3 regions of the Fretibacterium sp. OH1220_COT-178 genome follow, and region 1 is predicted to be linked to each of the others. Evidence: riboswitches for the same ligand, from Rfam matches in the RefSeq annotation. Region 1 holds a riboswitch; each other region holds the start of a gene.
The links. Region 1 has a riboswitch for thiamine pyrophosphate ahead of thiT (energy-coupled thiamine transporter ThiT). Riboswitches for the same ligand answer to the same signal wherever they lie in the genome.

Region 1 (3,265 bases):
CGGTGGTCGGCAGGCTGGAGCTCCCGATCTACGGCCTGATCTCCCGTCTGGATGCCGACGGGCTGGCCCGCGAGATATCGGGAATGAAAAAAATTCTGCGCAGCGCGCTGGGCCTGGAGGTCCCGAACCCCCTGATGCGCATCGTGTCCCTGGCCCTGCCCGTCATCCCCAAGGCCAAGTTCTCGGACATCGGACTGGTCGACGTGCTGGCACAGAAAATCGTACCGCTGATGGAGTGAGGTGGGAGGGGTTTAGGTGCCCCAGAGAGGACCTCCATCGGTCTCCGGTCCCAACAGGAAAACGGCCTTCTTGTGTGCTGCAGCCCTCGGGGTTTGGCCCGAGGGCTGTCTTATGGGATCATCATTTCAACTTGGCCTTTGAACCGGGATCCAGAAGGGCCCCCACCTGTTCTTCGAGTGACTCTGGCTGTGACTCTGGCTGTAAAGCTGAGGGGGGCGCGACGTTGCGATACTTTTGCAAGCGGCTCTGAGGCTTGTCGGGCAGGGTTCGTTCAATCCTGCGCGCTTCCAGAAGTTTACGGACAACCTTGTTGAGCTGACCGGACACCTTTTGCTGGCCCAGGGCTGCCGCAAGTTCGGCTTTGGCCTTTGGACCGGAGTTCAGAAGGGCCAAAACCTGTTCTTCGAGCGACCCCGGTTCTGGTTTTGGGCCCAGAGGAGCCGCGGTGGTGTGGATGGGAAACTCCAGCCAGAGGCCGTTTCCCTCGTAGCGCAAAGTGGGCGGAGAACCTCCTGCCGCCTTGCAGGATGTGAAGATATGCTCTATGCCGCGTCCCCAGGCCTCAATCATTCCCGCCCGAAACAAGGTATTGGCGATGTCGGGATTGGGCGGTTGGGACGCATGCTTGCCGGTCAACGTCTCGACCGTCCAGTTCGGGGCGAGCTCGCCGTTGTTCCAAAAGAGGAGCCGGTCCTCATAAACGCTGATCTGTATTGGTATGCCACTGGCATAGTCCTTGTGGGCAATGGCATTGAGCAAGGCTTCGCGCAGGGCGTCCTCGGGGATGGGATAGCGTTCCAGCCTCTGAAGCCCGTCATAGCTCACGATGGCTTTCAAATATTTGGTCAAGAGCAGGTCCATCGTCCTGTCGATCTGAGCAAAGAGGGAGCCTCGGATTTCGTCGTGGAAGAGAAGGTCGCTGTTGGTCCGGAAATAGGCGATTTTGACGAAAGCTCCCGTGATGAAGCGCTCCGGGTCCGGATGGAAAAGAAGAACGGCTGCGCGCTTTAAATGATTGCCTTGTCTCAGGTGCAACTTGTCGATAAGATTGGAGTCGCTCTCCTTCAGAACCTCGGCCGTCAGCCGTTTGCTCAGAGATGCCCGATCATCGGCCACGGCGTGGCCTATCAGGAATCCTCCGGCAGGAAGTCTAGTTTCTGAACAGGAGGATATGTAGACCGGCACATCCTATCAAGGGGGCTGTGGTCCGTCCTTGACAAACGCTCCCTCGGCTGTCACCATAGGGTGCACATCGGGGGAGCTGTCGCTGAGAGGGGGCCGAAATCGGGCCTCGACCCTGGAACCTGAACCGGATAATGCCGGCGTAGGAAGATGTCCGTCTCGCCGCTTCAGCCCTTTCTCTCGGCTCGTGGTTTAACCGCTCCCTCCTCCGTGCAGGGGTGCTGCCTGCAGTATTTTTCGAGGAGGTTTTTTGTATGTCCCGTTCGTCGCGTACCGTGATTTTGGTGGAGGGCGCCCTGTGCATCGCCCTCTCCGTGGTGCTGTCCTACATCCGCCTGTTTCGTCTGCCCCAGGGCGGTTCCGTGAACCTGGAACTGGTTCCGTTGATCCTGTTCGCCTGGCGGCGGGGCCTGTTCTGGGGCTGCGGCGCCGGGGTGCTCGCCGGGGTGCTGAACCTCCTGCTGGGCGGCTACGTGACGCATCCCGTCCAGGCGGTCCTGGACTACCCCGCGGCCTACGGAGCCATGGGGCTGGCTGCGCTGTTTCCCCGCCAGAAGCTCTCCGGGCTGCTCGTGGCGGCCCTGGCGCAGTTTGCGTGCCATTTGCTCTCCGGCGCCATCTTCTTCGCCAGCTATGCCCCGGAGGGGACCAACCCCTGGGTCTATTCCGCGGTCTACAACGGGTCGTTCCTGGCGCCCAAGGTGATCCTCTCGGCGGTCGTCACTTGGTTTCTGCTGCGGAAGCTGGAGCGGATCCATCCCGCCCGGGGTCAGTGAGGAGAGGGGCTGCGCCCCGAATGGAAACGCTCCGTCCATCCCAAACGCCCGTCCTTCCAGCCTCTGGAGGATGGGCGTTCGCTTATGTACGGTTACCGTGGGCCGCAGGGCAGCCCTTCGCCCAAGGGCACTCCCGGCAGTGCTCGGTCCGGGGCGGCCAGTCCCCCAGTGCGGCGCTCTGGGCCGCCGCCAGCACCCTCGCCCTCAGACCGTCCCATCCAAAGTTTCGGGGGAAGGCCTGCCGGTGCCCCATGCGACCGCCCTCCCGCAGGAACACCAGCCCCACGTCGACCTCCTCGAAGGGCTCGCCGCGGCGATCGGCCAGCTCCCGAACCACCAGCGCGTAGAAGGCCAGCTGCGCCCGGTAGAGCTCCGAGGGCGCATCCTCCGGCAGGGTGATCTTGTAGTCCAGCACGCGCCAGCGTCCGGGTCCGTCCGGGGAGCGCCACGCCACGTCCATGGCCCCGACCAGCGGCAGGCCGCCGACCCGGACCCGAAAGGGCGCCTCGCGCCGTGCCCTGTCCATCCGGAGCGCACGCCGGATCTCCATTCCCGCCTCGGAGCCCTCGAACCGGCCCAGCCAGTCGGCCAGGGTCTCCCTGGCGGCCGGATCGCGCCACACGTCCCGAAGGCCGGCGGGCAGCCGCGCCGGAACGCGCGGGTCCGACAGCCAGTAGGACAGCGTGTCCCGCTCGCCGGGCCGCACCCGTTCCGAGGGCCAGCGTGCCAGAATCCAGTGGGCCAGGGTCCCCAGCTCCGCGCCTCCGCTCCCCGCGGGGGGCGGTGCGCCCGACGGGTCCGGCACGCCCTCGTCGGGCACCTCCCAGCGGAGGTCCAGGCCCTGCCTATAGCGCCTTCGCCAGGCCAGCGGGCACCACTCGAACAGGGCGAACGACGTCGCCGAGAAGGACGCCAGCGTCGTCCCGCTGCGGTCCGGTGCCGGGATCGCCGTGGGGACCGGCGCCGCGGCGGGGGGGGCGTCCCGCAGCCCGGGAGCGCTCGGCGCCGCCGCGTGCGCCCCATCCTCGCCCACGTACCGGACCTCGGGGTCGACCAGGTCCGGCCAG
Region 2 (3,265 bases), on a different contig from region 1:
TCGCGAACAGGGGGGCGAACACCGAGCCGATGAAGAACAGGAAGTTCTCGTACTGCGTCATGGGCACCGACGTGGCCAGAACGGTCCCGAGCACGCAAACGAAGACGGCGATCACCTTCTCGTTCAGGCTCTCGCTGAGGTTGGCCGCGCTCACCCCGGCCGAGTAGACGTCCAGGAAGGTCGTGGTGACGGTGGAGAACAGGACGATCAGCAGGGCGACGAGCCCCAGTCCCGCCGAAAGCAGGATCTGCGCGATGTCGGAGGTCCCCGCATAGAGGGCGGCCCCCAGGCCGATGGCGAACATCAGCACGCTTCCGGCAAAGTAGCCCAGCACGCTTCCCGCCGTGCCCGAGAACGGACGCCGGAGCCTTCGGGTGTAGTCGGAGATGAGGGGCAGCCAGGAGAGCGACATGGCGACGTTGAGCTCCACGGCCGCTCCGAAGGACATCGGCTCCCCCGCCGGAGCCCCCAGGGGCGGACGCCCGAAGACCGTGAAGCCCAGGACCAGGGAGAGCACGAAGAGCATCGTCACCACGACGACGTTGACCCGCGCCAGATTCCTGATGCCCATCAGCACCCAAAGGGCGATCAGAAGTCCGATGACTGCGCAGCCCAGGACCTCGTCCCGGAACCCCCAGAGCTCCCCCGTGATGCCGTCCATGGCCTTGGCCCCGCTGACGATCATGATGGCCGTCCAGCCCAGCAGCTGCATCAGGTTGAGGACGGAGAAGGCGTAGGAGCCGTACCGGCCGAAGGAGATGCGGACCGACCGCGCGGCGGACAGGCCGCTTCGCGCACCGATCAGCCCGGCGGGGAGGAGCAGTGCGGCCCCGATGACGTGCCCCAGCAGGATCGCCCCCATCCCCCTCTCCAGCCCGAGGGGCGCCAACAGCGCCCCGGTGAGGATCTCGGCGATGGAGACGGCGGCCCCGAACCACAGGAGCGTCTGGCTGAAGGTGGATACCCTGTCGGCCGTGGTCATGCCTCCACCTCCCTCTCCATCCCCTTCAATCCCTCACGGTAGAGATCGTAGAAATGGTGCGTGGGGCCATGCCCCTTGCCGATGGGCAGCGCGTGCTCGATGGCCGTGGTGACGTAGCGCTTCGCCCGTGCGACGGCCCCGGCGACGTCGTGTCCGAGCGCCAGGTTCGCGGCGATGGCCGACGAGAAGGTGCAGCCCGTGCCGTGCGTGTTCCTGGTGTCGATGCGACGCGCCTCGAAGCGCCGGAACTCCGTCCCGTCGAACAGGACGTCGACGGCGTCGCCGACGGCGTGGCCTCCCTTCACCAGAACGTTCCGGCACCCCATGGCATGGATGAGGCGCGCCGCCGTCTCCATGTCGGCCCGAGAGCCGATCTTCATGCCGGCGATCCGCTCGGCCTCCGGGATGTTTGGGGTCAGGACCTCCGCAAGGGGGACGATCGTCTCGATCAACGAGCCCACCGCGTTCGGGTCCATCAGGGCGCAGCCGTTCTTGGCGTACATGACGGGGTCGATCACCACATTCCGGGGCGCGTAGCGCCTCAGTCCCGCCGCCACGGCCCTCATGCAGTCCGGCGTGGAGAGCATCCCCACCTTGACGGCATCCACCTCGATATCCTCGAAGACGGCGTCCATCTGCTTTTCGATCATATCCGGCGTCACATCCTGGATGGCGATCACCCGGCTGGTGTTCTCCGCCACCACCGAGACGACGACGCTCATCCCGAAGACCCCGTGGGCCGAGAACGTCTTCAGATCCGCCTGGATCCCCGCCCCTCCGCTGCAGTCGGAGCCCGCTATGCTCAATACTTTCTTCATGGCGAAAACGCCTCCTTTCAATAATAAAAGGGCGCCCTCCGAGTCAAGGAAGGCGCCCCGAATCCAACGAAACGCTGTGCGCTTACGGCTTTGCTTCCCTGCGCCGGTATTAACCGACAGGTTCAAGGGGTCAGGTTTTAACCTTCTCAACGAACTTCAGTTCCCCCGCAAACGATATTCGACTGTGAGTCGAATTTTAGGGCAAGGCAGGGATAAAGTCAAACGCCGGGCCCCTTCCGTCGAAGGGAACGACGGGAAGCACGCCCGTTCTGCAGGGCCGGGATTCCCCCGGAAAACCTTACCTTGTCGGGGCCGTCGGCGTTTGATATAGTAGCGCTGCGCTGCGAGAGGCCCCCGACATCCGCGGGGGGAGCCCGAGGCCGCGGCGTGGGGAAGAGCTCGCCGCCCCGTTCCGACGGCAAAATTCGGAAGGAAAGAAGCTGATCCTTATGAATTACGGTCGCACGTACAACTTTTCCGCCGGGCCGGCCATGATGCCCGAGCCCGTTCTGGAGGAGATCGCCGCCGAGATGATGAACTGCCGCGGAAGCGGCATGTGCGTCATGGAGATGAGCCACCGTTCCAAGGCCTTCGAGGACATCCTGGCCGAGGCAAAGGCGGATCTGCGCAAACTCATGGGCATTCCGGACAATTACAGGATCCTTTTCGTCCAGGGCGGCGGACACGTGCAGTTCGCCATGGTCCCCATGAACCTGATGAAGAACGGCGTCGCCTGCTGCGTCGAGACCGGCGCCTGGTCCCAGAAAGCCATCGCCGAGGCACGGAAGTACGGCGAGGTGCGGATTGTCGCGTCGTCCAAGGACAGGAACTTCTCCTACATCCCCGACTGCTCCAGCCTAGACATCCCCGAGAATGCGGACTACGTCTATATCTGCGAAAACGAGACCATCCACGGCACCACCTATTACCGGCTCCCGGATGCCCGGGGCAAGGTCCTGGTCTCCGATCAGTCCTCCATGTTCCTCTCCCGCCCCTGCGAGGTGGACCGATACGGGCTCATCTGGGCCGGAGTGCAGAAGAACGTCGGCCCCGCCGGCATGGCCGTCGTCATCATCCGGGAGGACCTGATCCGGGAGGATCTGGCCCCGACCGTGCCGACCTACCTCAGCTACAAGATCCATGCCGACGCCGACTCCCTCTACAACACCCCCAACTGCTGGGCCATCTACTGCTGCGGGAAGATCTTCAGGTACCTTCTCGATATGGGCGGCCTGGCCGAGATGGACCGGCGCAACCGCGAGAAGGCCGCGATCCTCTACGATTTCCTGGACCGCAGCACTCTCTTCCGGGGCACGGTGTCCAAGGAGGATCGCTCCCTGATGAACGTGCCGTTCGCGACGCCCAGCAAGGAGGAGGACGCGGAGGTGGTGGCCGCCGCCAAGGCCACAGGGTTCGACAACCTCAAGGGTCACAGGAGCGTCGGCGGCCTGCGCGCCTCCATCTA
Region 3 (3,265 bases), on a different contig from region 1:
GCCGGGGAGGAAGATCGCCGCCTTCGCCCCAAAGGCCTCGGAGGTCAACGAGCGCAACCTCGTGGGGCTCTCCACCCCGCACGGTCCCGTTCTGATGGTCCAGATTGCGGGGCTTCTCGCGAGACGCATCGTCTGCCGGCTGAGGCGGGGCGAGGTCTTGCAGGCCGGGCAGCGCTACGGAATGATCCGTCTGGGGTCCCGTGTTGACATCTATCTGCCGAAGGATGTAAGATTGATAGCCAAGCTTGGAGATAAGGTCCATGCCGGAGTCTCTTCTTTAGGAGTGATGGATCCGTGAGCTTTTTGAAGGGCCGCAAATGGAGGCGCAGGCGCAAGCCGCTCGAGTTCCGACAGATCGCCCCCAACATGGTGACGAGCGGCAATCTGCTCTGTGGCCTGTTTTCTTTGATGCTGGCCGTGGAGGGGCGGTTCGTGCCGGCCGCGTGGCTGGTGTTCTTTGCCGTGATCTTCGACGGGCTGGACGGCAAGGTGGCGCGCAGTCTGGGAGGGGGTACCCAGTTCGGTCTCGAGTTCGACAGCCTGGCCGACCTGGTCAGTTTCGGGGTCGCCCCGGGCATGTTGGTCTATATGGCCTCTCTCAGAGGAGTGGGTGGGCTTTTCGGCGTCGTGGCGGCCTGTTTCTTCGTCCTCTGCGTCGCACTCCGTCTGGCGCGCTTCAACGTCGTCCACGTTCCCGGTCCCTTCCAGGGGCTTCCCAGCCCGGCGGGCGGGCTTTTCGTGGCCTCCTTCGTGCTGGCCGACGCGATCCTCCATCCGGCGGCGATGGCGGCCATCCTTGCCTTCGCGGGTTTCCTCATGGTGTCGAGCGTCCCCTACGCGAACCTCAAGAAGCTCACCAAGAGGAGTGCCGACAGGAAACGCTGCATGGCGTTGCTGGTCATGGTGTCCCTGTGTTTCGCGTTCCTCGGCGCGGCGGCTCCGCTCTTCCTCTTCGCCCTCTACATCGTCAGCGGCCTGGTCCGCTTCGATTGGGGGCAGTGGCTTCTTTTGCCGGAGGCCAGAAACCAGGAGGCCGTCACAAAGCCGCATTGATGCTCGAGGATGGTTGACTGAAAATTTTTCCCGCGGGGGAGCCCAGGCTGAGAGGAGGGAACGCGCGAGCGGACTCTCGACCCCTGAACCTGATCCGGGTAATGCCGGTGCAGGAAGTCGGACGTTTCGGACTGACGGAGGCTCTCCATTCCTGTGGGATGGGGAGCTTTTTTATTTATGGCCGGTGGGAGCGCCCCGCGGCGCATCCGATTCGGGAGGAGGACGATGACCGTGACAAAATCGTTGAAGGACTGCACCGGGAGGGACGTGGAGGCGGCATGGCGCGCCTTGCGGGAGCGGAGGCCGCTGATCTTCCACGTCACCAATGACGTGGCGGCACCGCTTCAGGCCAACGTCTGCCTGGCGGTGGGGGCCTCCCCGCTCATGTCCAGGCATCCGGAGGAAACCGAGGAGCTGATCGCCCTCTCGAGCGGCTTCCTGGCGAATCTGGGGACCCCGACGCCGGACTCCGTCAGGGTCGTGAACCTGGGGCTCTCCGCGGCGCGGAAAAAGGGCTGCATGACGCTTCTGGACCCGGTCGGCTACGGGGCGTCGCGCCTGAGGGTCGACCTCTTCGACGGGATCATGAGGGAACACCCGCTGTCGATCCTCAAGGGGAATGCGGGAGAGATCTCCCTGATGGCCGGGGTGGGAGGATCGACCCGAGGGGTGGATGCCGTTGGGGCCGGGGACCTGAGGCGCGGGGTGCTCGAGCTGTCGCGGCGCCATGGCTGCGTGACTTGCGCCACGGGGCCCGAGGACCTGATCGGCGACGGGACGGCCGTGGCGACGGTGAGGGGTGGGAGCGCCCTTCTCCCCCTGGTCTCCGGAAGCGGGTGTGTCTCCGGAACGGTCGTGCTGGCGGTCGCGGCGGCCTGCGGCGACCCGGCCCTGGGAACGCTCTGCGGGCTGCTTGCGATGGGCATCGCCTCGGAGCGGGCGGAGAAGAGCGCACGGGGGAGCGGCTCCTTTGCGGCCGGCCTGGTGGACGAGCTTCATCGGCTCGAACCGGAGCACCTTTCCGCCGACTCCGGCCGCTGGAGCGTGGAGGTCCCGCGATGAGAGCGATCGGGACGATCGATCTGCGCCGCGCGATGCGCCTTTACGTGATCCCCGACCGGACCGTGGGCGCGCCCCTTTCCCTGGAGGCGCAGGCCCGGCTGGCCCTGGCCGGAGGCGCAACCGCCCTGCAGCTGCGCGACAAGGGAATGGACGGCGGGGAGCTGCTCGGCGAGGCGACTCGGATGCTCTCCCTCTGCCGGGCGCGAAACGTCCCCCTCTTCGTGAACGACCGGCTGGACGTGGCCCTGGCCTGCGGGGCCGACGGCGTGCACCTGGGACAGAGCGACCTTCCGGTGGCCGATGCCCGTCGGCTGGCCCCGCGCCCCTTCGTGATCGGAGCGTCCGTGCGCACGCCGGAGGATGCGGCCCGGGCCGTGCGGGACGGGGCGGATTACCTTGGGGTCGGCGCGGTGTTCCCGACGGGCTCGAAGGACGACGCGCAGGTCATCGGTCCGGAGGGCGTCCGGGCCGTGGTGCGGGCGGCCTCCGTCCCCGTCGTGGCCATCGGAGGGATCTCCCTGGGGAATCTGGATGCGGTCATGGCCTGCGGTGCGGACGGCGCGGCGGTGATCTCCGCGGCCGTGCGCGGCGATGTGAGCGCCAATATGGAACGGCTGTCCCTGGCCCTTTTGTAGGGTTGTCCCAAGACGTCACAATACGGGAGCCCGAAGGACGTCCTTCGGGCTCCCGTATTTTCATCGTCTCGTGCGGAGAGGTCAGAGGAAGGGCCAGGGAGGCATGAAGGCCTCGGGCATGCCGAAGCGCTTGCCCAGGAACATCAGAACCTGAGGGCCGAAGAGAAGCGTCATATAGCATCCGACGGCCAGATAGGGCACCAGGGGGATGGAATCCCCTCGTCCCCATCGGACCTTGCCCCGGAGCATGAGGACGACGATCCCCACCCCGCCGGCCATGATGCCGAAATAGAAGGCCAGAAGCGTGAGGCGCCAGCCGAGGATGGCGCCGATCCCGGCCATGAAGCAGGCGTCGCCCCATCCCATCCCTCCTCGGCTGAGGAGGATGATGACGGCGAAGATGGCCCAGCCCGCGGCCGCCCCCACAAGCCCCTCCAGGACGGCGTCGCGTCCCCCGAACAGACGGACCAGAAGCCCGCCGACCCCCATGGCGAGAGCGAAGGCATCGAATACTT

Region 2: another riboswitch for thiamine pyrophosphate. It lies ahead of thiD (bifunctional hydroxymethylpyrimidine kinase/phosphomethylpyrimidine kinase); the one in region 1 lies ahead of thiT (energy-coupled thiamine transporter ThiT).
Region 3: another riboswitch for thiamine pyrophosphate. It lies ahead of EII26_RS12235 (hydroxyethylthiazole kinase); the one in region 1 lies ahead of thiT (energy-coupled thiamine transporter ThiT).

The regions. Positions count from the first base shown of each region.
Region 1 covers NZ_RQYL01000023.1:3,110-6,374, forward strand. The annotation lists gene EII26_RS09715 (adenine deaminase) at 1-239, shown strand, start outside; gene EII26_RS09720 (ATP-binding protein) at 361-1,425, opposite strand; TPP riboswitch at 1,485-1,588, shown strand; gene thiT (energy-coupled thiamine transporter ThiT) at 1,677-2,198, shown strand; gene EII26_RS09730 (UvrD-helicase domain-containing protein) at 2,281-3,265, opposite strand, start outside.
Region 2 covers NZ_RQYL01000005.1:88,480-91,744, reverse strand. The annotation lists gene cytX (putative hydroxymethylpyrimidine transporter CytX) at 1-982, opposite strand, end outside; gene thiD (bifunctional hydroxymethylpyrimidine kinase/phosphomethylpyrimidine kinase) at 979-1,800, opposite strand; TPP riboswitch at 1,878-1,977, opposite strand; gene serC (3-phosphoserine/phosphohydroxythreonine transaminase) at 2,250-3,265, shown strand, end outside.
Region 3 covers NZ_RQYL01000039.1:11,478-14,742, forward strand. The annotation lists gene EII26_RS12225 (phosphatidylserine decarboxylase family protein) at 1-298, shown strand, start outside; gene pssA (CDP-diacylglycerol--serine O-phosphatidyltransferase) at 295-1,053, shown strand; TPP riboswitch at 1,078-1,186, shown strand; gene EII26_RS12235 (hydroxyethylthiazole kinase) at 1,285-2,115, shown strand; gene thiE (thiamine phosphate synthase) at 2,112-2,750, shown strand; gene EII26_RS12245 (prepilin peptidase) at 2,832-3,265, opposite strand, start outside.